Regions from separate parts of the Novosphingobium sp. TK71 genome, predicted to be linked through region 2. Evidence: riboswitches for the same ligand, from Rfam matches in the RefSeq annotation. Region 2 holds a riboswitch; each other region holds the start of a gene.
What was found. Region 2 has a riboswitch for cobalamin ahead of ACXJ16_RS22110 (DUF1852 domain-containing protein). Riboswitches for the same ligand answer to the same signal wherever they lie in the genome.
Positions count from the first base shown of each region.

Region 1: another riboswitch for cobalamin. It lies ahead of ACXJ16_RS15630 (TonB-dependent receptor plug domain-containing protein); the one in region 2 lies ahead of ACXJ16_RS22110 (DUF1852 domain-containing protein).
Region 3: another riboswitch for cobalamin. It lies ahead of ACXJ16_RS01090 (TonB-dependent receptor domain-containing protein); the one in region 2 lies ahead of ACXJ16_RS22110 (DUF1852 domain-containing protein).
Region 4: another riboswitch for cobalamin. It lies ahead of ACXJ16_RS06940 (TonB-dependent receptor plug domain-containing protein); the one in region 2 lies ahead of ACXJ16_RS22110 (DUF1852 domain-containing protein).

Region 1 is NZ_CM143962.1:3,298,533-3,305,985, forward strand. Features, by position in the region: gene paoC (aldehyde oxidoreductase molybdenum-binding subunit PaoC) at 1-1,446, shown strand, start outside; gene ACXJ16_RS15625 (cobyrinic acid a,c-diamide synthase CobB) at 1,443-2,723, opposite strand; cobalamin riboswitch at 2,880-3,071, shown strand; gene ACXJ16_RS15630 (TonB-dependent receptor plug domain-containing protein) at 3,237-5,174, shown strand; gene ACXJ16_RS15635 (DUF1636 domain-containing protein) at 5,174-5,581, shown strand; gene cobT (nicotinate-nucleotide--dimethylbenzimidazole phosphoribosyltransferase) at 5,578-6,624, shown strand; gene ACXJ16_RS15645 (histidine phosphatase family protein) at 6,621-7,202, shown strand; gene ACXJ16_RS15650 (adenosylcobinamide-GDP ribazoletransferase) at 7,199-7,453, shown strand, end outside.
Region 2 is NZ_JBSZKA010000001.1:1,376,306-1,383,758, forward strand. Features, by position in the region: gene ACXJ16_RS22090 (TonB-dependent receptor) at 1-2,309, opposite strand, end outside; gene ACXJ16_RS22095 (FecR family protein) at 2,387-3,337, opposite strand; gene ACXJ16_RS22100 (sigma-70 family RNA polymerase sigma factor) at 3,334-3,843, opposite strand; gene ACXJ16_RS22105 (methionine synthase) at 4,259-5,290, opposite strand; gene ACXJ16_RS22110 (DUF1852 domain-containing protein) at 5,320-6,306, opposite strand; cobalamin riboswitch at 6,711-6,934, opposite strand; gene acnD (Fe/S-dependent 2-methylisocitrate dehydratase AcnD) at 7,116-7,453, shown strand, end outside.
Region 3 is NZ_CM143962.1:255,303-262,755, reverse strand. Features, by position in the region: gene ACXJ16_RS01110 (M3 family metallopeptidase) at 1-580, shown strand, start outside; gene ACXJ16_RS01105 (ABC transporter ATP-binding protein) at 653-1,432, opposite strand; gene ACXJ16_RS01100 (FecCD family ABC transporter permease) at 1,429-2,397, opposite strand; gene ACXJ16_RS01095 (ABC transporter substrate-binding protein) at 2,394-3,344, opposite strand; gene ACXJ16_RS01090 (TonB-dependent receptor domain-containing protein) at 3,341-5,200, opposite strand; cobalamin riboswitch at 5,276-5,476, opposite strand; gene ACXJ16_RS01085 (cell wall hydrolase) at 5,694-6,839, shown strand; gene ACXJ16_RS01080 (hypothetical protein) at 6,962-7,336, shown strand.
Region 4 is NZ_CM143962.1:1,507,814-1,515,266, forward strand. Features, by position in the region: gene ACXJ16_RS06935 (S10 family peptidase) at 69-1,634, shown strand; cobalamin riboswitch at 1,788-2,032, shown strand; gene ACXJ16_RS06940 (TonB-dependent receptor plug domain-containing protein) at 2,216-4,234, shown strand; gene ACXJ16_RS06945 (PepSY domain-containing protein) at 4,238-5,734, shown strand; gene ACXJ16_RS06950 (EAL domain-containing protein) at 5,731-7,059, opposite strand; gene ACXJ16_RS06955 (NAD kinase) at 7,203-7,453, shown strand, end outside.

The DNA of each region.
Region 1 (7,453 bases), on a different replicon from region 2:
GCGGTGATGGCCGCGCTGGGCGCCAAGGCTTGCGGAAGGCCGGTTAAGATCGCCTTGCCGCGCCCGTTCATGGTCAACAATGCCACGCACCGTCCGGCGACGATCCAGCGTATCCGCCTCGGCGCGACGAAGGACGGCAAGCTGACCGCCATCGGCCACGAAAGCTGGTCCGGCGATCTGCCCGGCGGCGGGCCGGAAGGGGCGACGCAGCAGACCAAGCTGCTCTACGCCGGTGCGAACCGCCTCACCGCCCTGCGGCTGGCCGAACTCGACCTGCCCGAAGGCAATGCCATGCGCGCGCCGGGCGAGGCGCCGGGGCTCATGGCGCTGGAGATCGCGGTGGACGAGATGGCCGAGAAACTGGGTATGGACCCGGTGAAGTTCCGCGTGCTCAACGATACGCAGGTCGATCCCGAGCATCCCGAGCGGCCGTTCTCGCAGCGCAACCTGGTGCGCTGCCTCGAGGACGGCGCGCGGCGTTTCGGCTGGGACCGGCGCAGCGCCAGACCGGCGCAAGTGCGTGACGGGCGCTGGCTCGTCGGGCTCGGCGTGGCGGCGGCGTTCCGCAACAACATCAACATGACTTCGGCGGCGCGCGTGCGCCTGTCGGGTGACGGCATGGTCACGGTGGAGACCGACATGACCGACATCGGCACCGGCTCCTACACCATCATCGCCCAGACCGCGGCGGAGATGATGGGCCTGCCGGTGGAGAAAGTGCGCGTGAAGCTGGGCGATTCCTCGTTCCCGGCCTCGGCGGGCTCGGGCGGGCAATGGGGCGCCAACAGCGCGACTTCGGGGGTCTACGCGGCCTGCGCGAAGCTGCGCGAGATGGCGGCGCAGCAACTCGGCATGGACCCGCAGGCGGCCGAATTCGCCGATGGCGAGATTCGCGCGGGCAACCGTTCGGCACGGCTGGCCGATGCCGCGAAATCGGGCGAACTCGTTGCCGAAGAGACGATGCAGTGGGGCGATCTCGCCAAGAAGTTCCAGCAATCGACCTTCGGCGCGCACTTCGTGGAAGCGGCAGTGGATTCCTATACCGGCGAAGTCCGCGTGCGGCGGATGCTGGCGGTCTGCGCGGCCGGGCGCATCCTCAACCCCAAGACCGCGCGCAGCCAGGTGATCGGCGCGATGACCATGGGCGTGGGCGGCGCGTTGATGGAGGAACTGGCGGTGGACAAGCGTTTCGGCTTCTTCGTCAACCACGACCTTGCCGGATACGAAGTGCCGGTCCACGCCGACATCCCGCATCAGGAAGTGGTGTTCCTGGACGAGGCGGACGACAAGGTCTCGCCGATGAAGGCCAAGGGCGTGGGCGAACTCGGGCTTTGCGGCGTGGGGGCGGCAGTGGCCAACGCGGTCTACAACGCGACGGGCGTCCGCATTCGCGATTATCCGATCACGCTGGACAAGCACCTCGCGAAGCTGCCGGCGATTGCCTAGCCGAAAAGTGCCGCGATCAGTTCCGGCGCCGACGGAAAATAGAAGTGCATGTAGCTCGCAGTGAGCGAGCCCTGCCGGAAAATCCGCTCGCCCTTGCGCCCGTCCGGCGTGCGGGCGAGCGCTGCGGGTTCAAGGCCGGTTTCCAGCCTGGAGTAATGGAACGTGTGGCCGCGGACTGCGTGGCCGCCGAGTTCGGCTTCCTGCATGCCCAGTGCGGCAAGCCGGGGCTGCATCCTGGCCTGCGCAGGCAGCAGGCCCAGCATCGGCGCACTCGTGCCTGATGCGTCCTCCAGCCGTTCGCAGGCGTAGAGCATGCCGCCGCACTCGGCGAGGATCGGGCGTTCGGCCAGGAAATGCTCCCGTATGGCCCCGATCATCGTCCGGTTCGCGGTGAGCGCGCAGAGGTGAAGTTCGGGATAGCCGCCGGGCAGCCAGAGCGCGTCGCATTCCGGCAGCGCCGTGTCGCGCAGGGGCGAGAAGAATGACAGCCGGGCGCCCGCGCTTTCGAGAAAGGCGAGGTTGGCCGGGTAGATGAACCCGAACGCCTCGTCCCGGGCCACGGCGATGCGCCGGCCCGCCAGCGAGGGCGGCGGAGCGGCGCAGCGGGGCGCGGCCGGAAAGGACACCGGTTCCGGCAGCCACAGGGCGCTTTCGGGCAGGAGATCGGCGGCGCGGTCTATCCGCGCTTCGATATCGGGGACTTCACCGGCCTGCACCAGTCCGAGATGACGTTCGGGCAGGCCGGCACCCTCGTCGCGCCGCATCGCGCCGAGCCATTGCACGCCTTCCTTCAGGCCGCGTTCCAGCAGTTCGGCATGGCGTTCGCTGCCCACGCGGTTGGCGAGCACGGCGGCGAGGGTCACATCGTCGCGGTAAGTCGCCAGACCGTGGACGAGCGCGCCGAAGGTCTGCGCCATGGAGGAACCATCCATCACCGCCATCACCGGCAGGCCGAAATGCCGGGCGAGGTCGGCGGAGGACGGGGTGCCGTCGAACAGGCCCATCACCCCTTCGACAAGGATCAGGTCGGCCTCCAGCGCTGCTTCGTGCAGCAGCGCGCGGCACTGGTCTTCGCCGCACATGAACAGGTCCAGCTGGTGGACGGGCGCGCCACTGGCGATCTCGTGGACCATCGGGTCGAGGAAGTCCGGCCCGCACTTGAACACCCGCACCCGGCGCCCGGCACGGACATGGCGGCGGGCGAGGGCGGCAGTCACCAGCGTCTTGCCCTGTCCCGAGGACGGCGCGGCGACGAGCAGGGCGGGGCAGGCGGTCATCGGGCAGCCACCGCGCGGAGGCACGGATATCGCCCGGACGGAAAGGCTCGGCAGTGGTGCATGATGGTTCGGTTCCCCCCTTCCGGCGGCCGGACCTATGGCACTTCGCAAGGCTGCGCAAGCAGCGCGCTCTTGCACGCCGGACCGCCACCCGATAGGGCCGCCGCTGCGACAGGTTCCCCGCGAGGGGATCAAAAGGGAACGCGGGTTCAAGACCCGGGCTGCCCCTGCAACTGTAAGCGGAGAGCCGTGCGGCCATTTCGCCATTGGGGGTGCAAATCCCTGAGAAGGCGGCCGAAACGGCATTGACCCGTGAGCCAGGAGACCTGCCTGCCGCAGTCGTTCTTCGACCGGACAGGGTGAGCCGGGCGAACGGGGCTATCCTCGCGCAACGACAGCCACTGCCGTGCCGGCTCCCGGCGCGAAAGGGCCTGTCGTCGCCTGCCGAACGACTGCCGCCTTTCGCGCGAGTGCCGACCCGGCCGGGTTCGACGCTCGCTTGAAGGATATGCCGTGAACTGCCGAATACCCGCCGCCAGCACCCTTGCTCTTGCGCTGGCCTGTCACCCTCTCCCGGCGCTGGCCGAGGCGGCCGATGCCGCGTCCTCCGGCGAGCGCATCGTCGTTACCGCGCTGCGCACGCCGGTTGCGGCCGACCGGGTGGCCGACACCGTCACCGTGCTGGACGAGGCGCAGATCGTTGCCGCCCAGCCCATTGCACTGACCGACGCGCTGCTGCGCACGCCAGGCATCAGCCTGTCGCGCAACGGTGGCTACGGCACCACCACCTCGCTGCGCATTCGCGGCGCCGATGCCGGGCAGGGCGTCATGGTGATCGACGGGATGCGCCTGTCCGATGCCTCCTCGACGGCAGGGGGATACGGTTTCGCCAACCTGTTCGTCGACGATATCGACCGCATCGAGATATTGCGCGGGCCGCAGTCTATCCTGTGGGGCAGCGATGCCATCGGCGGGGTCGTCAATGTCAGCACCCGCCGTCCCACCGAGCCGCTGGAAGGCAGCTTCGCGCTGGAGGCCGGAACCCACGATACCGTTTCGGCCCGCGCCGGGGTGGGAGGCACCTCCGAGGCGATCGACTGGCGGATTTCCGCCTCCCGCTTCACCACCGACGGCATCTCGGCCCGCTCCAACGGCACCGAGGACGATGGCTACCGGCGCAGTTCCGCAAGCGGCACCATGACCTTCCGCGTCGCGCCGGGCGTCTCGCTGGACCTGCGCGGCTACTGGTCGGATTCGAAGAACGATTTCGACGGCACCTCGGGCGATTCACGGGCCTATGGCCGGACCGGGGAATGGTCGGGCTATGCCGGGCTCAATTTCGAACTGGCGGGCGGCAGGCTGGCCAACCGCGTCGCCCTGCTCCAGACCGAGACCGACCGCGAGAACTACGACCCCGCGCGGACGATCCGCCCCATCACCTTCGACGCCCATGGCCGGGTGCGCCGCTTCGAGTACCAGGGCACTTACGCGTTCTCGGACAAGGTGCAGGCCGTGTTCGGCGCCGAGCGCGAGGAGCAGCGGATGACCACCGCCTCGCCCTCCAACAGCACGGCGGCCTATGTTCTCACGCCCACCACGGCGGATACGGACAGCGTCTACGGCGAACTGCGCCTGACACCGCTGGCCGGGCTGACGCTCAACGGGGGCGCGCGCTACGATCACCAGTCGCGCTTCGGCGGCAGCACGGTGTTCAGCGCGGGCGCGGTCTATACGCCCAACGCCGGCGCCACGGTGCTGCGCGCCAGCTATGACGAGGGTTTCAAGGCGCCCTCGCTCTATCAGCTGTTCAGCCTCTATGGCGCGGCGGATCTCAGGCCCGAGAAGGCCCGGGGCTGGGAAGTGGGCGCGGAACAGGGTTTCGGCGAAGTGCTGCGCCTTTCCGCGACTTGGTTCGAGCGGGACACCGACAACCTGATCGATTTCGCCTATTGCCCGACCAGCGGCGCCCTGCCGGACGTGTGCTACGTTCCCGGCACCACGACATCGCGCTTCGGCTATTACGCCAACGTCAAGGCGAGCCACGCGCGCGGGCTGGAACTGGCGGCTTCGGCCAGATGGGGCATCCTCTTCGCCCAGGGCAACTACAGCTTGATAGAGGCAGAGGACCGCACAGCGGGCAGCAGCACTTACGGCCGCCAGCTCCAGCGCGTGCCCCGGCACCTCGCCAATGCCGAGGCCGGCGTGGACCTGCCGCAGGGCCTGCGCGCCAGCGTTGCCGCGCGCTATTCGGGCGAGAGCTACAACGCCGCCACCGGCACCGCCATGCTCGGCGACTACTGGCTGGTGGACCTGCGCGCGCAGTGGCAGGCCAGGGAAGGCCTGATTCTTCAAGGACGTATCGAAAACGTGGGCAACGAGAATTATGAGACCGTGAGCGGCTACGGCACGCTCGGCCGCACCTTGTACCTCGGGCTGAGGAGCCGGTTCTGATGCTGCGCCCCGTCGAACCCGGTCCCGCCGTGCTGGTGTGCAGCACATGCCGCCACTCCGCCGAGGCACGCGATGACGAAAACGGCCAGCGCGGCGGTGCGCTGCTGGCCGAGGCCATGCGCGACGTGCAGGCAGCGGAGCCCGACCTGCAGGGCGTTGCCGTTCACGAGATGCCCTGCCTCTTCGCCTGCCAGCGCCATTGCACCGTGGCGATCCGGGCGCCGGGCAAGCTCGGCTATGTGCTGGGTGACTTCGCGCCGGACGAGCAGGCTGCCCGTGCGATCCTCGAATATGCCGTGCGCCATGCCGCCAGCGAGGAAGGCCAGGTGCCTTATCGGGAGTGGCCGCAGGGCGTGAAAGGCCACTTCATCACCCGCACCCCGCCTGAAGGTTTCATCTGCTCATGATCCGTTTCGCCGATCCTGCCGCCTTCGCGGCGTCACTCGCCCGGCTTCCCGCGCCCGATGCGGCGGCTACCGAGGCCGCCCGCGCGCGCCAGTCGGAACTGACCAAGCCGCTGGGCTCGCTCGGCCGGCTGGAGGAGATCGCGGTGTTCATGGCCGGCTGGCAGGGCCGGGAACGTCCGCGCGCCGATCTGATCCGCGCCGTGATCTTCGCAGGCAACCACGGCGTCGCCGCACGCGGGGTGAGCGCCTATCCGCCCGAAGTGACGGTGCAGATGGTCGCCAACTTCCGAGCCGGAGGCGCGGCGATCAATGCGCTGACCGCGGCCTGCGGGGCCGAACTTGCGGTGGTTCCGCTCGATCTCGACCGACCGACCGGCGACATCACCTGCCTGCCCGCCATGAGCGAGGGGGATTGCCTGGCCGCGCTCAACGCCGGTGCGGCTGCGGTAGCGGCGGATACCGAACTGCTGTTCGTGGGAGAGATGGGCATCGGCAACACCACGCCTGCCGCCGCGCTCGCCGCGCAGGTCTTCGGGGGCGAGGCGGCGGACTGGATCGGGCGAGGCACCGGGCTCGACGATGACGGGCTGGCGCGCAAGGCGGCGGCGGTGGCGGCCACGCTTTCGCTGCACGGCCGGCATTGCGGCACCGCCTTCGAGACCCTGCGCCGTCTCGGCGGACGGGAGATCGCCGCCATGGCGGGCGCGGTGCTGGCGGCGCGGCACTTGCGGGTGCCGGTCCTGCTCGACGGGTTCATCACTTGCGCGGCGATGGCGCCGCTGCTCGCCGACAATGACGCGTTTCTGGCGCACTGCCTTGCCGCGCACTGTTCGGCGGAAGCGGGCCATGCCCGCCTGCTCGATCGTTTCGGCCTCGATCCGCTGCTTCAACTGGGCATGAGGTTGGGCGAAGGCTCGGGCGCGGCGGTGGCGGCGCAGATCGTGCGTTCGGCGATCGCCGCGCACAATGGCATGGCGACGTTCGCCGAAGCGGCGGTTGCGGGCAAGAATGCGGGCAGGGACGCGGAAACGGCGCAGGCGTGAGCGGGATCCTCGTCCACCTGATGCGGCATGGGGCGCCGCAGGAGCCGGGCCTGCTGCTCGGCCACCGCGACGATGCGCCGACCCCGGCGGGCGTGGCGCGCTGCGTCACGCGTTCGGGCGGGCTGGCGTTCGATCGGGTGATCTCTTCGGACTTGCGCCGGTCCAGCATTCCTGCCGCGCAGATCGCGGTCAGCCGCCGCCTGCCGCACGAACGCGATCCGCGCTGGCGCGAGATCGATTTCGGTGAATGGGACGGCCTTGCCCCCCAGCAGCTCGATCCGGCGGTGCAGGCGCGGTTCTGGGACGATCCGGAAGCCCATGCCCCGCCCGGCGGCGAGCGCTGGTCGCAGCTTTGTGCCCGCGTCGGCGAGGCGCTGACCGGGATCGACGGCGCCAGCCTGATCCTCACGCATGGCGGCGCCATGCGGGCGGCTCTTTCGGTGCTTTTCGGGTTCGACCATCGGCAGGTCTGGGCATTCGAACTGCCCTATGGCGCGCTCGTCAGCCTGCGCATCTGGCCGGGGGAGAACCTGCCCGCCGCGCAGATCATCACGCTCGACAGCGGCAAGCCGGCATGAGGGGGCTGGTCCTCGCGCTCCAGTTCCTGACCCGGCTGCCGCTTCCGGCGGTCCAGGCCGATGCCGGTGATTTCGCGCGGTCCATGCGCTGGTTCCCGGTGGCGGGGCTGGCGGTCGGCGCGGCGGTGGCGGCGGCGTGGCGGCTGGGCATGTACACCGGCGACACCTGGCTGGCGGCGCTGTTCGGCCTGGCCGGCTGGGCCGCGATAACCGGCGCGCTCCATCTCGACGGCCTTGGTGACGTTGCCGAC
Region 2 (7,453 bases):
GTCTCATAGCGGGTCGCAGCATCGACCAGAGTGTACCCGCCAAAGCTGTTGCGAACATCGCTTCCTTCGAACCGGCGTGCAAGATAGAGCTGCCCTTGAAGGCGCGCGCTGAACCGTCCCTGTTTGTAATTGGCGGCAAGGTTGAGACGATCGGGCGAGATATTGGCCCCATCGAGATCGATGTCCACCACATCATCGCCATCGCTGTCGCTACGGCCGGACAGATGGGCATAGCCAACGCTTACGTCCAGCCCCCGCAGCGGGGTGCGGACGGTGGCGTTGAGTTCTAGCCCCTCGATCTCGACCCGCTGGCGCTCCACCTCGTAGAGCTGGATGCCGCTGACCGGCACAAGCAGCTGACCTAGCTTGCTGGATGACCAGAAATAGGTGGCACTGGCATTCAGCGGGCCGCGTTTGATCTCCACCCCGACTTCCCGGTTGTTGGACACGACGGGCTTCAGATCGAGATAGTCGTCCACGTCCACGCCGTCGATCCGGATCGAGCGCAGGATACGGCCGACGTCGGGAACCGTGTATCCTTCGGCATAGCTCGCGTAGAGGCGGATGCCGGCAACCGGTTCCACAACAACGCCGCCATTGAACAGAGCATCATGAAACGAGGGCGTGCCGCCGTTCACGCTGCGGGAGCCGTAGGAAGCCAGCGTGACGAAATCATCGACTTTCAGCCGGACATCTTCGTAGCGGACACCGCCGGCCAGCCGGACGACATTGTCGAACAGGGCAAGGTTAGCCTGCGCGAACGGCGCAATGCTGCGGAAATCCGTTGGCGGCACCCATACCCGTCCGGTCTGGATCAGTGACTGTTCGGTCCGGTCGGCCAGTACATCAAGGCCGACGGTGCTGCTAAGGCCGGGAATGCCGGGAATGGCGCGTTCGTAACTGACCCGGGCCCCAATCTTGCGGGATCGGTTGGCGGACTGGTCGAACACGGTTCCCGCCGGCCCCAGATTCAAATCCTGATAGGTGGAGGAGCGATCGCCGCCAAAAATCTCGCGCGACCGGTTGACGTAGAGCTGGGCGATCAGGTTGCCGCCGGCCAGATCGGTATCCGTTAGCGACAGGGATAGCGTTTCATAGCGGTTCGAGGTCGTTTCGCCCTCGATCTCGCCCCGGATGCTGCTGGTGGGTATGCCGGTGGTTCGATTACCGGCGAGCACGACGAAATTGCCGTTGCCCTTCAGTTCGTATCGGTTGGCGATCAAATCGAGCCGGGTCGTTTCACCCAGCTGCACGCCGAAGCGGCCGAACAGCGACCAACTGTTCGAATCCTGGATTTCGCCTTGGGTGTTATCGACGCCGATCCGGCGGCCCTTGCCATCCCGAAACGCACCGCGCTTTTCGAAGGCACCGCCGACAGTCGCATCGAAGATGCCCGCGCGGTAGCTCACCAAACCGGCAAGCTTGGTGCCAAGGCTGTCTCCCGTAAAACCGTCATCCGCAGTGCCCTGCACGAGTACCCGGCCGCTCACGCCATCCTGCTTGGGGGCCTCCACCACGACTTGGTTCACGATGCCACCGGTCGCGCCGATACCCTGCAAGGCGTTCGATCCGTAGATCAGTTCCACGCGATCAATGAAGAATGGATCAATGTTATAGCCGTCGCGGGATCCGTCGCGGATCGGCGAGGTCTGCGGAATGCCGTTGATAGCATAGAGCGGCGAGCGTCCGCGTAGGGTTTCGCCATTGCCGGTCAGCTTCTGACGGGTGGGTGAGAAGGACGGAACGAGCGCTGAGACAGCATCCACGGTAGAGCCGCTGATCGCGACCTGAGTGGAAAGATCCTCACTGCCGATGATGTCGACGGTGAGCGGCAGGGCATTGGCGGGCAGAATGGTGCGCGCAGCCGTGACGACGATATCGTCGGCAACCGGCTGAGACTGTTCGGGGCCGGCGCGGCGGCGGGAGGCCCGTTGCTCGGCCTGCCGAGGGGCGGAGGACGCCGAAACTGCCGCTGAGGGCACCTGCTCGATGATGAAGCCGCCCCGGCTGTCGGACCGCGCCCTGAGGTCCGTTCCCTCAAGGATGATCGCAATCGCCTGATCGGGACGGCGGACGCCGCGCACGCCCTTGCTGTGCCGCCCGCGCGTGAGATCGGCATTGACGGACAGGCCGATATGGCTGGCACGCGCAAACCGGTTGAGCACCGCCCCGAGCGAGCCTCCCGCGATATCGTAGTTCTGTTCGGCGGTAACCTGCGCCATTGCAGGTACGCTCGTCATCGAAACGGGTGTCAGGGCAAGCAGGGCTATCGCGGTTCGCCGAAGCGACCGTTCTTTGGAAACGGGCATTCTTCCTCCTGTTGGATGCATCTTCACCCTCCCGGACGGAGCAACAGGAAAAAGGGACAGCGGATTGTGCGAAAAAATCAGCGCGCGCGCCGCACGACCGGATGCTCGGGATCGGCGCGGTCGATCAGTACGGGCATGGAGTTAGCGATGGTGGCCAGCGCCTCATCGCTGTCTCGCAGCGGGAAAACGCCGGTAATACGCAGGTCCGCGATCGCCTCCGGTGCAAACCGGATCGACGTCCGGCGATAGCGGTTCAGTTCTCCCAGCACTTCGGCAAGCGGGGCGTCCTCCACCGTGAGCAAGCCTTCGGCCCGGGCGCGCAGACTGTCGGGATCGACGGGTGCCAGCCGCTCGATCCCGGTTGGCGACAGACGCGCCTGCTGGCCCGGGTGCAGTATGAGGCACTGGTGCCTTTCCGGCGTGCAGGCTTCGACTTGCGACTGTTCCACGGCCACAACGGTGCCGTCCCGTTCCTTGCGGACCGAATAGGCCGTGCCCAGTGCGCGTGCCGAACCGTCGCGGGTGCGAACCTCGAAAGGACGGCCCGGCACATGCGCCACTTCAACGAAGACTGCGCCCTGCAACAACTCAACATTGCGCGGTGTTCCGGCGATGTCGACATTGGCTGCGGTGTCGGTGTCTAGTTGCAGTTGGCTACCGTCTGCCAGCTTTACCGAGCGCTGTTCACCCGTTGCGGTGCGATAGTCGGCCATCCAGATGCGTACCGGGGTTTGTCGCAGAGTCAGGGGCCCGACGCCCAGAAGAAGTGCAACGGTCAGCACACCGCCCACCAGGCGCGAACGATGCGTCTTCGCAAGCGAGCGGATCGCCTGCCGATGGATATCCGAGCGCCCCTCGATGCGATCAGCCAGAACGGACATGCGCTCGAAAGTCAGCCGGTGTTCGGGGGATGCGTCGATCCACGCCGCGAAGGCTTCCCGCTCGTGCTCGGGCAGTTCGTCGTCGGCGAGTTGGGTCTGCCACCAGGCGGCCTGCTCGATGACGGTTCCGGAAGCTTGCTCGCTCAAGTCGCAAGCCATGCGGCTGCATAGCAATGCGCATGAGCCCTTGAGACATATTGTTTGACCATGCTGGTCGAGACCCCCATTTCGGCGGCGATCTCCCGATATTTAAGGCCATCCAGACGATGAAGCAGAAACGCGCGTCGCGGTTTGGCTGGCAGTTCGTCCAGCAATCGCGCTATCGCCGCGAGCTCCTCGATCGCCTCGGCCATTTCCGCCGCTGAGGGTTCGTAGTGCTGCCCCACCAGGAGACTCCACGCCTCAAGGAAAGAACGCTCCGCGCGTTCCCGACGTGTTTCGTCGATGACCAGGCGGCGCGCTACCGTGGCGAGATATCGACGCGGGTGCTGTTCCAGTCGGAGTTCCCGTTGCGAGAGAATGCGGCAGAAAGCATCCTGCGCGAGGTCCGCAGCGCGATGGGATATGCCGATATGGCGCCGCAACCAGCTGCGCAGCCAGTCGCCGTGCTCCACATAAAGAAGCCGAACATCAATGGTGTCGGACGCGGACATTCGAATGAACTAGCGATATTGCGACTTATTCGCAACACCTCCTGTGCGTGTAAATGCGCAGGCCAATCATCCGCTCTATACCTTTCGCCGACATAGCGTCGTTCAACAACTCGCTTTCACACCCTGATAGCCGCCCCACATTCACAGAACCGTTAACGACGATGGATGGCCAGCATTGAGATATTCGCGACGGACAGCTCCGCCGCGTCACAGTGTCGATTTCAGACGCTACGCAGTAACAAACGCGCCGTCCGTTGGCGCTGCCACGTCGGTCGTCTAGTGCCCATTTTGAAGATCCCGAAAGCCGATCCGCAAGATTGGCTGGCCGAAACAGCTACCAAGCTGGCCACCGGGTCCTCAGCCCCGGTCGGCCGCCCAACTTCCGCCACCGATCTCGAATATCGTGTTCTGCAGCTTACTTGCCCAGGAGCTCCTTTCGGACGATTGCCGCGCCTGCGCCCAAGGCATTCAGCTTCCCTCTTGCCAAGCGGCGAGACAGGGGAGCCATTCCGCAGTTGGTGGAAGGATAGAGCTTTTCGGCATCCACAAACTGGAGGGCTCGCCGAAGGGTTTCTGCGACTTCCTCCGGAGTCTCAATCGTGTCGGACGCGACGTCGATGGCCCCGACCATCACCTTCTTGCCGCGAATGAGCTCGATCAGGTCCATCGGAACGTGGGAATGGTGGCATTCCAGCGAGATGATATCGATCGTGGACTTCTGCAGATTGGGGAAGGTCTGCTCGTACTGCCTCCACTCGGATCCCAGCGTCTTCTTCCAGTCCGTGTTGGCCTTGATGCCATAGCCATAGCAGATGTGCACAGCCGTTTCGCACTTTAGCCCTTCGGCGGCCTTCTCCAAGGTAGCGATGCCCCAGTCATTGGCCTCATCGAAGAACACGTTGAACGCCGGCTCATCGAACTGAATGATGTCGACGCCGGCGGCCTCCAGTTCCTTCGCTTCCTGATTGAGGATCTTTGCAAATTCTGAGGCCAGCCTTTCGCGGCTTTTGTAGTGGGCATCGTAAAGCGTATCGATCATCGTCATGGGGCCCGGAAGTGTCCACTTGATCGGCTGATCGGTCTGCGTGCGCAGATATTTGGCATCTTCGACGAATACCGGCTTTGGGCGGGCTACCGCGCCCACAACCGTCGGCACGCTCGCATCATAGCGATTGCGAATCCGCATGGTTTCGCGCTTTTCGAAATCGACACCGCTAAGATGCTCGATGAAGGTCGTGACGAAATGCTGGCGCGTCTGTTCACCATCGCCGACGATATCAATGCCCGCCTGCCGTTGATCGTCCACCGCCAGTCGCAAGGCATCCTGCTTGCCGGCGATCAGTTCCTCGCCCTCCAGCTTCCATGGCGACCAAAGCGTCTCGGGCTGCGCGAGCCAGGATGGCTTGGGCAAGCTACCGGCGGTCGATGTGGGTAACAGTCTCTTCATATCGGATAACCTTGTGATTTCTTGACTGATCAAAGGACGCAATTGGCCGACCATTGCTGGAGAATGGCTTGGTGTGGTTTGATGAATTGTTCTTCGGCGAACTTACCCTGCTCAATAGCAAGGCGGCTCCGCTCCTCCCGGTCATAGACAATCTGGGTGAGCGAATAGTCCTGATGCTTCAGGCTCGGCTGATAGACCTTACCCGCAGCAGAATTGGCGTTGTAAATCTCGGGCCGGTAGATCTTCTGGAACGTTTCCATTGTGCTGATGGTGCTGATAAGCTCAAGGTTGGTATAGTCGCCGAGCAAGTCGCCGACGAAGTAGAACGCCATCGGCGCGGCGCTATCTCGGGGCATGAAATAGCGAACCTTCAGGCCCATTTTGGCGAAGTACCGATCGGTCGAAGAGAACTCGTCTTGCTGGTATTCGGCGCCCAGGATGGGGTGCTCGTTCTCGGTGCGACGATAGGTCTTGCTGCTTGAGACGCTCAGGCAAATCACCGGCGGCTTTTTGAAGTGCCCCTTGTAGGCATCCGAACGCAGAAAGCTCTTGAAGATCTTGCCGTGCAAGTCGCCGAAGTCATCCGGAATGCCGAATGCCGATTTCCCCTTGTTGTGCTCTGGTAGCAGAACACTGAAATCGTAATCGCGCACGTATGAGGAGAAGTTATTCCCGACGACGCCCTCGCTGCGTTCGCCGGTTTTCTTATCGACAATGCTTGTTTTGAGGATTTCGATCATCGGGAATGCGTTACCGCTACCGGCGGCGTCGACCTTCATTTCAACGGAGATGATATCCAGGGCGACGGCATAACGATCGCCTTCTGGATTATCCCAATGCGCCAAGGCGTTGAAGCGATTGTCGATCATGGCCAGGGCTTTGCGCAGGTTTTCCTGACGGCTTTCCCCTCTGGCCAGATTGGCAAAGTTGGTGGTGACGCGCGTATTATCTGCAGGACGATAATCCTCGTCGAAGCAGATGCTCTTGATACTGAATAGGAAGTCTGGGTTGTTCATGGCTCTGTGTCCTGAATGGCGCGGCGGCCCGCTCGGATTGGGTCTGCAGTTTTCAGTTCGCGGCCAGTGCCAACGCGGCAAAGGACCGCATCTGGCGCCCGCTGCAGGCGCGCAAAATCTCCTTCGGGCCGGCGTGGTGGCCGGTCCGTCATGGTCATTCGCAATGGAAAATCTGATTGGCGCGCGCGCCGCGTCAGGCGGGGATCAGCCCCGCAGACACGGCGCGCCAACGCATTCGTCGGTGCGGGACGGAGCAGAACAGAATTGGAAACATCGACCGATCACCTGCATTTGCCGGGCGAAAGGTCCGAATGAAGAGCGCGCAGGAGGTGCACAGACCCGCATGGCGCCTATGCCACGAAGCCCGCTTCAAGCGCGATCCACCGGAGGAACCCCCGTCCGAGGAAAGTTATGGCGCCGAAGGCAGGTCTCCTGGCTCACGGGTCATCGCTTCAGTCCCGGCCTTCCCGGCTCTATTGCGAAGAGCCAGTGACACGAATTGGGACTTCCGCTCGCCGCTTACAGTTGCGGGGGCAGCGCCGGATTCCGTCCTTTCGAACACCACCGGCTTCCCGTCTTAGCCCCGCCGTCATGCCTGAAGCGGGGAACCTCGACATCGTTGGTTAGAGCACCAGAAGCGGCGAATGTCAAGACTGATATAAAGATATCTTTATATGATTTTCCGAATTTGAGCTCACGTCGCCGGAACCGCAAGGTTCGCAAAATTTGCAGATTTGCAGCGCCCAGTCCGCAAAACTTCGCCTTTTCAGCCATTTTCGCGGGCCGCGAACCATGCGGATAAGGGCGGCATGAACACCGTCTTCCGCAAACCCCTGCCCGGTACAAAGCTCGATTACTTCGACACCCGAGCCGCGATCGACGCCATTCACCCCGGCGCGTACGACACGCTGCCTTATGTCTCGCGCGTGCTTGCCGAACAGCTTGTAAGGCGCTGCGACACGGCACTGCTGAACGATGCGCTGATCCAGATCGTCGGACGCAAGCGGGATCTCGACTTCCCATGGTATCCCGCGCGTGTCGTCTGCCATGACATCCTCGGTCAGACCGCGCTTGTTGATCTTGCAGGCCTGCGCGATGCCATTGCCGATCAGGGCGGCGATCCGGCCAAGGTCAATCCTGTGGTGCC
Region 3 (7,453 bases), on a different replicon from region 2:
CACCGCGCGTGACTTCGTGGAATTCCCCAGCCAGTTCAACGAGAACTTCGCGACGATCCCCGCCGTGCTCAACCACTACGCCAAGCATTACCAGACCGGCGCGACGATCCCCTCGGACCTGATCGCCAAGATCGAGGCGGCGAAGACCTTCAACCAGGGCCTGGGCCTGGGCGAAACGCTTTCGGCGGCGATGCTCGACATCCAGTGGCACCAGCTCTCCCCCGAGGAAGCCGCGCAGCCGCCGATGGCCTTCGAAGCCAAGGCGCTGGCCGCGACCGGGCTCAACACCGACCTGATCCCGCCGCGCTACAAGACGCCCTACTTCCGCCACATCTGGGATAACGGCTACGCGGCCGGATACTACTCGTACATCTGGACCGAGATGCTGGCACACGACGGCTGGGACTGGGTGGAAAAGCACGGCGGCATGACCCGCGCCAACGGCGACCACATCCGCAAGTCGTTCCTCGGCCAGGGCCACACCAAGGACTTCGCCCAGCTCTACCGCGACTTCACCGGGCACGACCCCAAGGTCGAACCGATGCTGGAAGCGCGCGGTCTGGCGCCGAAGGCCCAGTAACGCCGGGATAATCCATGCACGAAACGCCGCTCCGGAAACGGGGCGGCGTTTTTTGTTTCATTCCGACCCCGCCTAGAACTGCTGCCGGAAATCCACCGCCAGCGGTGCCGGCGCGCCGATCGAGAGGGCGCGTTCGCCGGGGTCGCCCAGCCAGTGCGCCGGGCAGTTCCACACGCGGCTGATGACCTCGCGCGAGAGGGCCATCTCGGGCGGGCCTTCGGCCTCCACCCGGCCCTTGGCCAGCACCAGCACCTGATCGGCATGGTTCATCGCCGTCGCCAGATCATGAAGCACGAGGACGACGCCCTTCCCGGCCCGCGCCTGCTGGCGGAAGCGCTGCATCAGCGCCGCACCGTGCGCAAGGTCGAGGCTGGCGAAAGGTTCGTCGGCAAGCAGCCAGCCGGGCTGGGTAGCCAGCACGCGGGCCATGAGCGCGCGGGCGCGTTCGCCGCCGGAAAGGGTGGAGACCGGACGGTGGCGCAAGTCCTGAAGGTCCATCGCGGCGATGGCGTCCTCGATCGCTTCCTGCGTCTCGGCGGCCGGAGCACCGCGCCATGGCAGGCGGCCGAGCGAGATCAGCACTTCGACAGAGACATCCCAGGCCACTTCCGGCGTCTGCGGCAGGTAGCCGATCCACTGCGCGCGCTGCGCCAGCGATACCGCGGAAAGCGCCCGCCCGCCCATCACGGCGCGGCCGCCATCGGGCTTGAGCAGCCCCGCGATCACGGAAAGCAGCGTGGACTTGCCCGCGCCGTTGGGCCCGCAGATCGCGGTTATCATGCCGCGGCGGCAGTTGAGCGAGACATCCTCCAGCCGCCCGGCGACAGTGACCTTGTCAGCGCCGAAGCTCATGCCACCATGCCCTGGCGCATCCTGAGCAGCAGGCGCAGGAAGAACGGCGCGCCCAGCAGGCTGAGCGCGATGCCGAGCCGCAGTTCGCCGCCGGTCAGCGGCAGGATGCGGCAGAGACAGTCGGCCATGAGCAGCAGCAAAGCGCCCGCCAGCGCGGAAGGCACGAGCAGCGAGGACGGCTTGCGGTCCGTCATCGGTCGCACGAGATGCGGCACCATCAGGCCGACGAAGCCGATGATGCCCGCCACCGCCACGCCCGAACCGACAATCAGGCCCACGCCCAGGATCATCAGCGCCTGAAGCCGCAGCGGCTCCACGCCGAGCGAGCGGGCGGCCATCTCCCCCAGGGTCATCGCATCGAGATCGCGCCCCGCGTAGATCAGCACGCCGATGCCGCCCAGGGTCAGCGGCATGGCAATCCAGACCTCCCGCCATGAACGGTCCGCCAGCGAGCCCATCATCCAGGTAACGATCTCGCTCATCGCGAAAGGCGACGGGGAGAGGCTGATGGCAAGGCTCATCAGTGCGCCGGCAAGACTGGAAACCATGAGCCCGGCCAGCGTGAACAACGCCACACCGCCGCCGCGCCCGGCGATCAGCGCCAGCAGGGTCATCGCCCCGCCCGCGCCGACCAGCGCGAAGACCGGCAGCATCCAAGGCGCCGAGGCATAGCCGGTCCAGAAGCTCAGCACCGCGCCCAGCGCCGCGCCGGGCGCTATGCCGAACAGGCCGGGGTCGGCAAGCGGATTGCGCAGGTAGCCCTGCATCGCCGCCCCCGCCGCGCCCAGCCCGGCGCCGAGCACCAGCGCCAATACCGCGCGCGGCAGTCGCAGCTGCACGAGGATGATCGATGCGTTCTGAAGTTCCGGGGAAAAAGGGTTGATCCAAACGCGGCCCGCCAGCAGCGACAAAGGCACCGCGACACAAAGCGCGAGAGCCAGCAGCAGGACAAAACGCAGGTTCATGGTCTGAGGGAAACAGTCCAATCGCCCAATGGCTCCGGCGAGGCCAGCGCCCGGCGCGCCGCCGCGAGTTCGTCGAGCGCACGCGGAATGGTTGGCCCCCCGCACCACAGGATGGAGCGGCTCAGCAAGAAACGCCGGGTACTGGTCAGCGCGGAAAGCGCCGGGTGATGCAGCATTCGGTCCTCCTCGGCGAGCGGATCGCCTACCGCGAAGACCACGCGCGGCGGGTCCGCCAGCACATGCTCCAAGGGCAGATAATCGGCCTGGGAGAGGCCGCGCGCGCCGGCAATATTCGTAAAGCCGGTGTGCTCCATCATGTCAACGATCAGGGTCCGGTCTCCGGCCACCAGTCCACCGGATTCCCACACCAGTGCAGGAATTTGCCGCATTCCGGCGGGCGGCGCGTTTCGGGCCACGGCCGCATCGATCCGCTGGACCAGCCGCTCGCCCCGTTCGGGATGCCCGGCCAGCCGTGCAAGCTGGCGCACCTGCTCGCGCGCGGCCCGAAGGTCGGAGGCTATCGGAACCTTGACCAGCTCGAACCCCAGCCGCCGGAACGCCGCCTCGCTTGCGGGATCGAGGAAGGCGCTGGCGACGACGACACGCGGGCCGATCCTCGCCACTTCCTCCACCGATCCCGAAACCGCCCGGAAGCGACGCGCCGCTTCCAACGGCATCGAACTGCTCTCGGGATCGTGGCTGTAGTTCGAGATCGCCAGCAACTGGCCCGGCCCTGTCACTTCGGCAAGGATCGCGTCCGTGCAGGGGTTGAGCGAGACGATCGTGGGATGACCACCGGCCTTCGCGGAACCGGGCGCGTCGGCCGCATCGCCGCCCCCGCATCCCGCCAGCACCGCCACCGGGCCGGCAAGAGCCAGCGCGGCGGCGAGCAGGCGGGCCTTGCGCCTTCCCCGTCCCGACCGTGTCAGGGAAAGCGCTCGGATCACATCTTCACCCGAACCCCGGCATAAGCCGCGCGGCCCGGCGTGCCGTATGTCCGCACCACTTCGTAGTGCTCGTCGAACAGGTTCTCGACCCGGCCATAAACCTGGATGTTCCGCGTCACGTCATAAGCCGTGCGCAGGCCCACCACGACATTGCCGCCAAGATAGTAGGTGTTCGCCACGTCGTCATAGCGCCCCCCGCCCACGCGCAAGTCCGCGCCGAGGCGGAAGCCGTCCGACCAGTGCTTGTCGAGGCTGGCGTAGAGGTTGGTCTTGGGACGGCGGGCGAGCCGGGCGCCGGTATCCTCGTTGGTAGCGTCGAGGTACGTGGCGGAAAGGCTCATGTCGAAGCCTTCCCAGTCGCGCACCTGCATGCCCAGTTCCACGCCCTTCGCGCGGGCGCGGCCGACATTGTAGTAGTTCCATTCGGCCAGATCGTAGTCGATCAGGTTTTTGGTCTTGCGGTCGAAATAGGTGACCGAGAACGTCCCGTGCCCTTCCGCGAAGGGCTGCTCGACGCCCACGTCCCACGACTTCGAAGTCTCGGGATCGAGCGCGCGGAAACCGCCATTGGTATAGAGCTGGTAAAGCGACGGCGCCTTGAAGCCCTCGCCATAGCTGGCGCGCAGGATCGGCGCGCTTTCGCCGCCGCCGATCACCCAGGCGCCATTGGCCGAGAACGTGGTCTTGTGGCCGAAGTCCGAATTGTCGTCGTAGCGCAGCCCGCCGTTCAGGGTCAGTCCGGTGACCGGACGCAGCGTCAGCATGCCGAAGTAGCTGTCGATCGAGGTCGAGTCCTTCGCGTAATCGCTCGAGAATTTCTGCTTCTCGGTCTCCGCGCCCAGCAGGATGCTGGCCATGTCGATCGGGCTGAAGGAAACCTGCCCCTCGAAGCGGTCCGCGCGGCCGTTGGTGGTGTAGGGACCGAAGACCGCGTCGTCCGAGATGCGGCGGGTGTCGGTGAGGCCGTAGCCCACGCGCGCGGTCAGGCGGCCGTCGAGCCCCTTGTAGCGAAGGTTCGCATAGCCCACCGTGTCGCGCTTCATACCCACGTTCAGGGCATCGGCGCCGGTGTTGTCGTAATCGTAGTTGGCCTTGGTCCAGTAGGTCCCGGCGTCGGCGGACAGGCCGCTCAGCAGTTCCACTTCGGCCCGGGCATTGGCGCTCTTGCTTTCGAAGCCGTCCTTCTCCTTGCCGCCGAGGCGCTCGTCGAAGGCGGAATAGCCGTCGCCCTTGAGCCAGTTGCCGCCCAGCGTCAGGCCGACCGGGCCCACCTTGCCCGCCGCCGAGGCGCCGAGCTGCTTCTGGTCGCGCCAGCCATATTCGGCCTGGCCGCGCGCGGTCCACTGCTCGGTCGGGCGCGCGGTGATGAGGTTGACGACGCCGCCGATGGCGCGGCTGCCCCAGAGCACGCCGGAAGAGCCGCGCACCACTTCGATACGGTCGAACTGGCCGACGGTCAGGCTGCCGAAGTCGAAGCCGCCGCCGACATCGCCCGGATCGTTAATGCGCACACCGTCGATCAGCACGAGGCTCTGCGCATTCTCGGCGCCCCGGATGAACACGCTGGCGGGCTGGCCGAAGCCGCCGGACTGGGTGAAGGTCACGCCCGGCAGGCGGGCCAGCACATCGGTGGCGGTGACCGCCTGGGTACGCTCGATATCCTCGCGGGTGACGACCGAGACCGACTGGCCGATCTCGCTCACCGGGGTCTCGGTGCGGGTCGCGGTGACGACGATGCCGTCCGCTGCGATGCTATCGTTTGCGGCTTCGTCCGCCAGCGCGGGAGTGGCGACGGACAGGGCCGTCCCCAGCAGAAACAGATACTTCACGGTAATTCCTCCAACCTTGAACGACATTGCCGTCCATGGCGGAGACGCGCGCCTTTCCTCATGCGCGCGTGCTCGCTGCATGCCGGGACACCCCGCCCGGCTGCGGAACGACCGTCAAGGGCAGGTCTCCTGGCTTCCGGATCGCCGCGCCGCCTCCGCCTTCCCGGTTTGACCCAGTGGCATCGCGTGGAGGGGGCGCTCCCCGGTCACAGTTGCGGGGGCAGCTTCGGGCTTTCGCCGAAATTCCCACCAGGTTCCAATCCTGGGGCCCGGCTCCGGGCCACCCATGACGTCGCTTGCGCCGATACTGTCCGGCGCGAGGATTGGCAAGCAGGGCCGGTAAAGGCCGCGCCAGGTATCGCCGCCGGGAAAACCGGAAGATTCTCTTAAGCCATTAAGGCTATCGGCAGGGCCTGTACCGCTTCGGGACGTGCCGATCTGCAGGGATGCCGCGCGCCGCAAAGCGGGTTAGGCGCAAGATGCGCCCGTCCCCCGAAAGGACGCGCCGAGAGGACTATTCGTGACCGCTGCCGCCCTTCCTGCCTGCCTCGAACCCTGGGAAGCGCGTCCCCGCGATTTCCGCGGGCACTTCGCGCGCGGCGGCCGGCGACATGTCGCACGCCGCGCGCGCCGGCGCTGGTCGCTGGGTTTCGCCGCACTGGCCGCCGTGGCACTGCCCGCCTTCGCCTCGCCGGGTTCCTGGCAGCAATTCTCCATCGCCGATGCGCGGTCCCCCGAACAGACGGTCCTGCCGATGCCCTTCGAGCAGGCCGGAGCCAGCTTCCCCGGTTCGGCCTTCTACTATCTCGATGCCGAAGAGCCTGTGCTCAGGATCGGCGAAGGCATTCATTCCGATGCCGATGACGGCGTGACCGGCCCCGGCCCGGTCGCCCGCGCGCTGCGCATCGACAATTCCGGGGTGGACCGCAGCCGCGCGCTCCAGTGCCTGACCGCCGCAATCTACTACGAAGCCGCCAGCGAGCCGGATGCCGGCCAGCGCGCGGTGGCGCAGGTCGTACTCAACCGGCTGGCCCATCCCGCCTATCCCAAGACCGTCTGCGGCGTGGTCTACCAGGGCTCCGAACGCTCGACCGGCTGCCAGTTCTCCTTCACCTGCGACGGGTCGCTGGCACGCGCGCCGCAGCGCTTCTTCTGGCAGCGTGCGCAGGAAGTCGCCCGCGCGGCGCTTTCGGGCTACGTCTACGCGCCGGTCGGCCTGGCCACCCATTACCACACCGTCCAGGTCAATCCCTACTGGGCGCCGAGCCTCCATTATCTCTCGACGATCGGCGCCCACCGCTTCTATGCCCTGAGCGGACCGGCGGGGAGCCCTTCGGCCTTCCGCTTCGCCTACTTCGGCGGGGAGCCGCTCGCCGCGCCGCATCGCCATGACGATTCCGCCGCCAGCGCGGTGGCCAACGCCGCGCTGGACCCGCTCGCGGTGCAGCGCGCCTTCGAGGCGGCAACCCCGATCCGGCCGGACACCGCCATCCAGCCCGCCTCCGCTCCGGCCACCCTCGTGCAGGCCGCCGTCCCCGCCTATGCCAGCGACGTGCGCGAACGGGGCGGCGAGGCGCTATACCGGGCGAGGAACCTGCCCGAGGCCCATGGGATCAGGCCCGAGTATGCCAATTCCGGGCGCTGGATCGGGCAACCGGTTCAGTAAACCTCCCGATTCCCCTCTCAAGGTTTCGGCAACCATACGCCCTCATTAAGGCTTAGCGCCTGCAATCCTATAACGGGGTCGCGGCACCACCCCCTAACGCCGAAGACAAGAGGCCCGATACCATGGCAATCCGCTTCTCCGCCGCCAAAGGCGGGACGTGTCCTGTGATCGTGCGAGCGCTGTGTCCATCCGTGCCGCTCGGCGCGGTCAACGACAACGGCACTCGTCGCCGAACGCGCCGGCAGCGGACGGAGGGGCACGCCACCGCGCAGCAGCAGGATGCGGCCACCCTGGCCGCGAACGAGCGCATCTTCGCCGAAGCCTTGCGCCATTTCGCCCGCCACGGCCTGTCCGCCGCCTCCCATGCCCGCGCCAATGCCGCCGCCGCGCGCCTCGCGGGGGACATCGCGGCCTGCGACTGGTGGATCGCCATCTGCCGGCAGCTCGATCACCGCATGGCCGAAGCCTTCGCCAGACGGCTCACCACGAACGCCTGACAGTCTCGCCGCCGCCGCCGTGACTCGCGACCGCCTGCCCTTCCTCCAAGGCGACTCGCCCTCCCCGACGCTTGCCTGTCATACCGCCGTGCGAGACACTTGGATGCAATCTGCGCC
Region 4 (7,453 bases), on a different replicon from region 2:
AGCCTTGCCCGCGTGAGGCGAGCCGTTAGGAAAAGCAGCTCGGTTCGCGAAAAAACAAAGGAATTTCGATGAGGCTTCCCTCGCCCCTGGCCCCCGCAACCCTCGCTTTCGCTTCGCTGATCGCGCTGGCCCAGCCGGCGCTGGCCCAGAAGTCCGACGCTCCCGACGCTGCCAAGCAGCACGCCGAGAAGACCGCCGAAGCGGTGGCCGCGAACTGGGCCAGCGCCCCGGTCGAAGAAGTGACGAAGACCAGCAAGGGCACCGCCCGGGTCGACGGCAAGGCGATCGCCTATACCGCCACCGCTGGCACCCTCACCATCCGCGACGCGCAGGGCAAGCCCACCGCGAGCGTGTTCTACACCGCCTATACCGCGCCGGGCAAAAACCGCCCCGTCACCTTCTTCTACAACGGCGGCCCCGGCTCGGCGAGCCTCTGGCTGCGCATGGGCAGCTTCGCGCCCGACCATGTGCGCACCGGCAACCCCGAAGCCGTCCGCCCCGCGCCCTTCGACGTCGGCCCCAATCCCGACAGCCTGATCGGCAGCACCGACATGGTCTTCCTCGACGCGGTGGGCGCCGGCTATTCGCGCGCCCTGGGCGATGCCAAGCCTGCCGATTTCTACGGTGTGGACCAGGACGTGGATGCCTTCGCCAAGGCGATCATCCGCTACACCACCAAGAACGCGCGCTGGGGCAGCCCCAAGTACATCTTCGGCGAAAGCTACGGCACGACCCGCTCGGGCGCGCTGGCCTACCAGCTTGAGGATCGCGGCATGGCGCTGAACGGCGTGGTGCTACTTTCGTCGATCATGAACTACGGCATCCGCCAGAGCGGCTTCGACAATATCTACGTCGGCTACCTGCCCACCTATGCCGCCGTCGCCTGGTATCACGGCCGCGTGGCGGATCGTCCGGCGACCGTGGACGAGTTCGTCGAACAGTCCCGCCAGTTCGCCAACGGCGCCTATGCCGCCGCGCTCGCCAAGGGCCAGGACATCACCCCGGAAGAGGAAGACGCCGTAGCCCGCCAGCTCAGCCGCTTCACCGGCCTTTCGGTGGACTATGTGAAGCAGGCGAACCTGCGCGTCGATCTCGGCCGTTTCCGCAAGGAACTGCTGCGCGGCGGGCGCGAGACGGTGGGTCGCTTCGACGGCCGCTACAAGGGTCTCGATGCCGATGCGGCCGGTGAAAGCCCCGAGTACGACCCTTCGGACACCGCGATCAGCGGCCTCTATGTCGGCAGCTTCCTTGACCAGCTGACCACCACGCTCGGCTACAAGACCGATCTCGACTACCGCCTGAGCGCGCGCGAGGGCGGCCCGGTGGACTGGGACTGGACGCATGAGCCGCCCGCCGGACGCAAACAGAACGTCGCCGACGTGACCGCAGACCTCAGCACCGCGATGCGCATCAACCCGCACCTGCGCGTGCTTTCGCTCAACGGCTACTACGACATGGCAACGCCGTTCTTCTCGACCGAGCGCGACCTCAAGCACATGATGCTGGCGCCGGCGCTGCGCCAGAACCTGCAGTTCAAGTACTATCCGGCAGGCCACATGGTCTATCTGAACCCCGAGGCGCTGCACCAGATGCGCCTCGACATGGAGCGCTACTACGCCGAGGGCGCGCGCTGACATCCTCTTGCGGGGCGGCGACGATCCGCCGCCCCGCTCTCCCCCCGATTTCCCTCCATCCCGAACGCCGCGGCGGTGACTGGCGCATGGAGGATTGCCCCCGCCCGCATCGCCCGCTACCAGCGCTTCCGCCCGGATTCGTCTGACGAGCCGGGCGAATGATCGCGTCGGTGCCTCGAAAGAGGCTTAATAGGGAACGCGGTGAGAGGGCTTTGCCGCCTTCGAATCCGAGGCTGTCCCTGCAACTGTAAGCGGCGAGCGCGATGTACATCACGCGGCGGGCAAGGCGCCCATGCCGCAGCCACTGGGCCGGACGCTAAATCCTGCGAGGCCTGGGAAGGCCGTGCATCAAGCGATGACCCGTGAGCCAGGAGACCTGCCGGCGTCCGGTCGCTCTTGCTTTGGTCCAGGGGATGGCCGGGGCACGGTGATTTCTCCGTCTGAGCGACGAACGAGCGGCAGGGGCCGCACGGTGCGCTGAACGGTCGCCTTTCCATGGGCGCCCGGCCGGTCGGTGCGCCGGCCGTTCGCAAACGGCAGTCCCCTGCTTCGGATCGCTGGCGCCCGGCAGGGGAATGAAGATGAATTTCGCAAAGGTTTCGCACGCGGCGCTTGCCGCGGCGCTGGCGCTCGCCTGGAGCACGCCGGTTTTCGCCGGGGAACGCGCCGACGGCGACGGCGAGGACGGCGCCATCGTCGTCACCGGCCAGAGCCTTGAGGAAACGCTGCCGCAGGAACTTTCCCGCTACGGCAACGACATGGCCGTCGTGGAGGGCAGGCAGATTCGCGACAGCGGCGCAGTGGACGTGGTGAAAGCGCTCGATTCGGTGCCCGGCCTCTACATTCGCGGCCGCAACGGGCCGTTCACTTACGTCGATGTCTCGCTGCAGGGTTCGCGCACGCAGGACGTGCTCTGGACGATGGACGGCATCCGGCTGAACAACCGGCTCTACGGCAGTACCTCGCCCAACGACACCCTGCCCGCCAGCATGATCGAGCGGATCGAGGTGCTGCGCGGCGGCGAGAGCCTGTTCTACGGCACCCAGGCCTCGGCCGGGATCATCAACGTGGTGACGCGCGGCTTCACGGACGACTTCAACGGGCAGGTCAACGCCTCGGTCGATTCGTGGGGCGGCACCAGCTTCGACGGCTACCTGCGCGGCGCGGCGGGCGGGCATCGGTTCGTGGCCTATGCCTCGCGCAACCGCTCCGAGGGATACATGCCCTACAGCGCCTACCAGCCCAGCCTTACCGATCGCCGGCTCGGCTACGACTTGTGGTCCGCAGGCCTCAAGTACCAGTACGACCTCGCCCCCGATCTCGCGCTCAATCTCCAGTACCAACACACCGAGGCGAAGCTCGACAACCTTTCGCCCACCCGCATCCGCGAGAGCCGGAACGACCGCAACGAGGAGATCGCCAGCGCCCGGCTGGACTATACCGGCAGCGACACCGTGCAGTTCTTCCTCAAGGGCTATTTCCACGACTGGAAGACCGCCTACATCCAGATCCGCAACTCGCTTCCCGATCACGATCCGCAAGTGATCTACCCGGCAGGCACGTTCTGGGGCTACCGCGACTGGGGCGGTAGCGCGGTGGTCAAGCTGCATCCGCACCGGGGTTTGGAGTACCTGCTGGGCTACGACTTCCAGAACTTCTCCGGCCGGGACGACGTGCTGCTGATCGCGCCGACCAGCGAACAGGTCCACGCCGCCATCGCGCAGATCCGCACGACCGACGAGATATCCTCGAAGGGCCGGATCGCCGCCGGGCTGCGGCATAACCGCACGGACGGCGCAAGGAAGACGATCTGGAACGTCTCGGGCCGCTACGATTTTGCCGAAGCGCTTTATGTGGAGGCGAATGGCGGCACCTCGTTCGTCCTGCCCGACGCCTCCCAGCTCTACGGCAACGACCCCTGCTGCGAAACCGGCAACCCGAACCTCAAGCCCGAGCACAGCGTGAATCTCAACGCATCGCTGGGCGGCGCGGCGACCCTGCCGGGTGTCCGCTTCGGCTGGAAGGCGACCTACTTCAACCGCAGCATCACCGACCTCATCGATTCGACTTACGACGATCCGGCCTATCCCAACGGCACCTACATCAACGTGCGCGACAAGGTCCGTTCGCAAGGGGCCGAAGCGGAAGTGACGGCGCAGCTGGAAAGCGGCTGGAGCCTCGCGGCAAGCTACACTCATGCCCGCGTCCGCAATGAGGGCAGTTCGGTCCAGCGGGACCGCAATCCCGCGCAATATGCCAAGGGAACGCTGGCCTATTCCCCGGAAGACCGGCCATTCGGCGCCAACCTGGCGGTCAACTGGATCGGCGATGTCTGGTCCACCGCATCGGGCTTCGGGCGGATGAACTACGGCAACTACGTACTCGTCGATCTCGGCGGCCACTTCTACGTCGACGGCGAGGCGCGCCGGAATCGCTTCGGCGTCAATGTCGAGAACCTGTTCGACAAGGCCTATGCCACGCGCGGCTATGCCTCCGCCGTCACCGATGCCGGCGCGCTTGACGGGAGCAACAGCCGCTTCCTCTACTTCAACCGGGGCGTGCCGCGCACGCTGCGGGTGAGCTACGGGCTGAGCTTCTAGGCCATGCCCCGCGCTGTCCTGATCGCGCATCGCTGGCTCGGCGTCTTCGTCGGCCTGCTGATGACGCTGTGGTGCCTGTCCGGCTTCGTGATGATCTACGTCGATTATCCGAGGCTCGAACCCGGAGCGCAGGTGCGGGGGCTCGCGCCCCTGCGCCTGCCGGCGCAGGCCGCCTTGGGAGCGGTGGATATTCCCGCAGACATCCCGATAACTTCGGCGCGCGTGGAAATGCGCGCCGGTCGCCCGGTCCTGCGCGTGGTTCCGGCCGCATCGGCGGATCGCCCGATCCCGCAGATGAGAACCACGCCCGCCGCCTTCGACCTGGAAACCGGCCGCCCGCTCGGGCCGCCTTCGCCTGCCGAATTGCGCCGGATCGCCGCCGACTTCGCGAAAGGCCACGGGATCGCCTCGTCCGCCCAGCCCCTGACCGAAACCGGGATGGACCAGTGGACCGTCCAGACCTATCGCCGCAACGCCCCGCTCTACCGCGCCGATTATGGCGATCCGGCCGGAACCGAAATCTACATCTCTGGCACATCGGGCGAAGTGGTGCAGCGGACCACGCGGTTCCAGCGGTTCTGGGGCTGGCTGGGCGCGGTGCCGCACTGGCTCTATCCCACGATCCTGCGGCAGGACGGCGCCTTGTGGAGCCAGGTCGTGATATGGACCTCGCTGGCCGGATGCTTTCTCACCATGACCGGCATCTGGGCCGGTATCGTGCGCGTGCGGCGGCGGCGAGACGGCACGATCGGATCGCCCTACAAGGGCCTGTGGTGGTGGCACCACGTGTTCGGGCTGTTCTTCGGCCTGCTGACGCTGACATGGGCGGCGAGCGGACTGCTATCCATGAACCCATGGGGCCTGCTCGACAGCATGGGCGGCTTCGCAGAGCGCCAGCGCCTTGCCGGCACGCCGCGCTGGAGCGAGATGCGCGGCGCCCTTTCCGCCGCCGCCAAGGTCTCGGAACAACGGGCCGGTACCGCGGTGCGGATCGAGACCGCGCCGCTCGGCGGGCGCATGTTCCTTCTCGCGGTGAACGCCGATGGCGAGACCCGCCGCTTCGACGCGAAGGGAACTGCCGCGCCCCTGCGCGAGCAGGAACTGCGCGCGGCGCTGGCGGGCACGCCGCAGCTCGGCTCGCTGGACCTGCTGGATGAGGAGGACGCCTACTATTACGGCCGCAAGTCCCCCGCCCGCCTGCCGGTCTGGCGCGCGGTGCTGAAGGACGGCGAACAGACGCGGCTCTACATCGATGCCGCCTCCGGCCAGTTGCTGCGCGCTTTCGATCGCAACGGGCGCAGCTACCGCTGGCTCCAGGACGGCTTGCACAGCCTGGACTTCCCGGTGCTGCGCAAGCGTCCCTGGTGGGATCTCGTGGTGCTTCCCCTGCTGGCCGCCGTCACTCTCGTCTGCGCGACGGGGACGTGGATGGCATGGAACAAGGTCCTTCGTGACTGGCGCCGCTGGCGCCGGCGCAGACGCCCCGCCGGATCTCGCTAGGCTTCCACCCGGGCGAGCTTGGCGAACATCGCCGTCGACATCGGCTGCGCGCGCAGGAACCCCTGATAATAGGCGCAATGCTCACGGGCGACGACCTTGCGCTGGGCCTCTTCCTCGATACCCTCGGCGATCACTTCGAGGTCCAGCGCCTTCGCCATGGCGACGATGGCGCGCAGCACCGCCACGTCGCGCTTGTCGGTGGTGATGCCGTCGATCATCGCGCGGTCCAGCTTGAGATAGTGGATCGGCAAGACCTTGAGATAGCGGAAATTGCAGAAACCGGCGCCGAAATCGTCAAGCGCGATGCGGATACCCTGCGAGGAGAATTCCGCCATCATCTGCGCCGTCTGGGTAACGTCGGCGATCAGGGACTGTTCGGTGATCTCCAGCGTCAGCCGCCGGGGGGGGAAACCGCTTTCGCGGATCAGGTCCAGCATCTGGCGAACGTAGGTGCCGAAGGCGAGGTCGGCCGGGGTGACATTGATCGAGAGGCGCAGGTTCCCCGGCCAGCCCCCTGCCGCCGCCAGAGCCTTGGCCGCGATATGGCGCGAAAGCGGTCCGATATGGTCCGCCCGCTCGGCAATGGCGAAGAGCGCGCCGGCACCGATGCGGCCGAGTTGGGGGTGATTCCAGCGGGCCAGCGCTTCGGCCCCGGTCAACGAATCGTCGATGAGGCTGAACTGGGGCTGGAACAGGATCTCGATCTCGTCCCGGTCGATCGCGCCGAGCAGGTCCGCTTCGAGCTGCGCCGCCGAACGCCCCGGCGGCGTCACTTCACCATCAGCCCAGCCCAGCCGCGTGGCGGTCTGGTCCTGCGCATCGTGAAGCGCGTGGCCAAGCCGGTCGAGCATCGAATCGACGCTTTCCTCCGTAAGCGCGCGGATCAGGGCGATACGGGGCGAGAGGCGCAGCACGCCGGTCGGCAGCGCGATCGGCCGGGCGATGGCATCGGCAAGCTGGTCCGCCACCAGTTGCCAGCGTTCCCGGCTGCACGCCTCGTTGGCGACGAGCACGAAGGAACCGCCGCCCGCCCGCGCCAGCAGCCACGGGCCGTCCAGTTCCTCGCCCGCGAAATGGGCCACGCGGTTGGCCACTTCCTCAAGCGCGCCGTCACCGGCCGTTTCGCCATAGGCCATGTTGATGGCGTCGAGCCGGCGCAGGGCCAGCAGCATGGCGTGGACGTGAGCATGTTGCGGCGCGCTTTCGGCATCGGCGCGCCATGCGTTGATCCGTTCGCGCACGGCATCGAGCCCGGGAATTCCGGTCAGCCTGTCCTCGAGCCTGCGGGCATGGCGCTGCGGCCGCCCCTTGCGTCTTTCAACCATCGCCCCCGCTATAGCCAAAGCCCTTGCCAAACGATGCAAAATTCGAAAGGTCCGCAGCGTGAAAAACCGCATGAAAATGGGACAGGTGCCCGCAATCCGGGCCTTGACCGATCCCGCCGGACGAAATGTTGCTGGGGAATTCGATGGCTGACGAACCGAAACTGGCGCTTATCGTGTCGGACAGCGCCAAGGCCCAACTCGGGTCCGCGCAACTTCGCCGCTCGCACCCCTGGGTTGATCCGGTGGAGGCGGACATTCTCGTCGTCGTCGGCGGAGACGGCTTTCTTCTCCACGTCCTGCACGAAATGCTCGACCGCGACGTGATAAAGCCGGTCTACGGCATGAACCTGGGCACGGTCGGCTTCCTCATGAACGGCCCGCATGACGGCGTGGC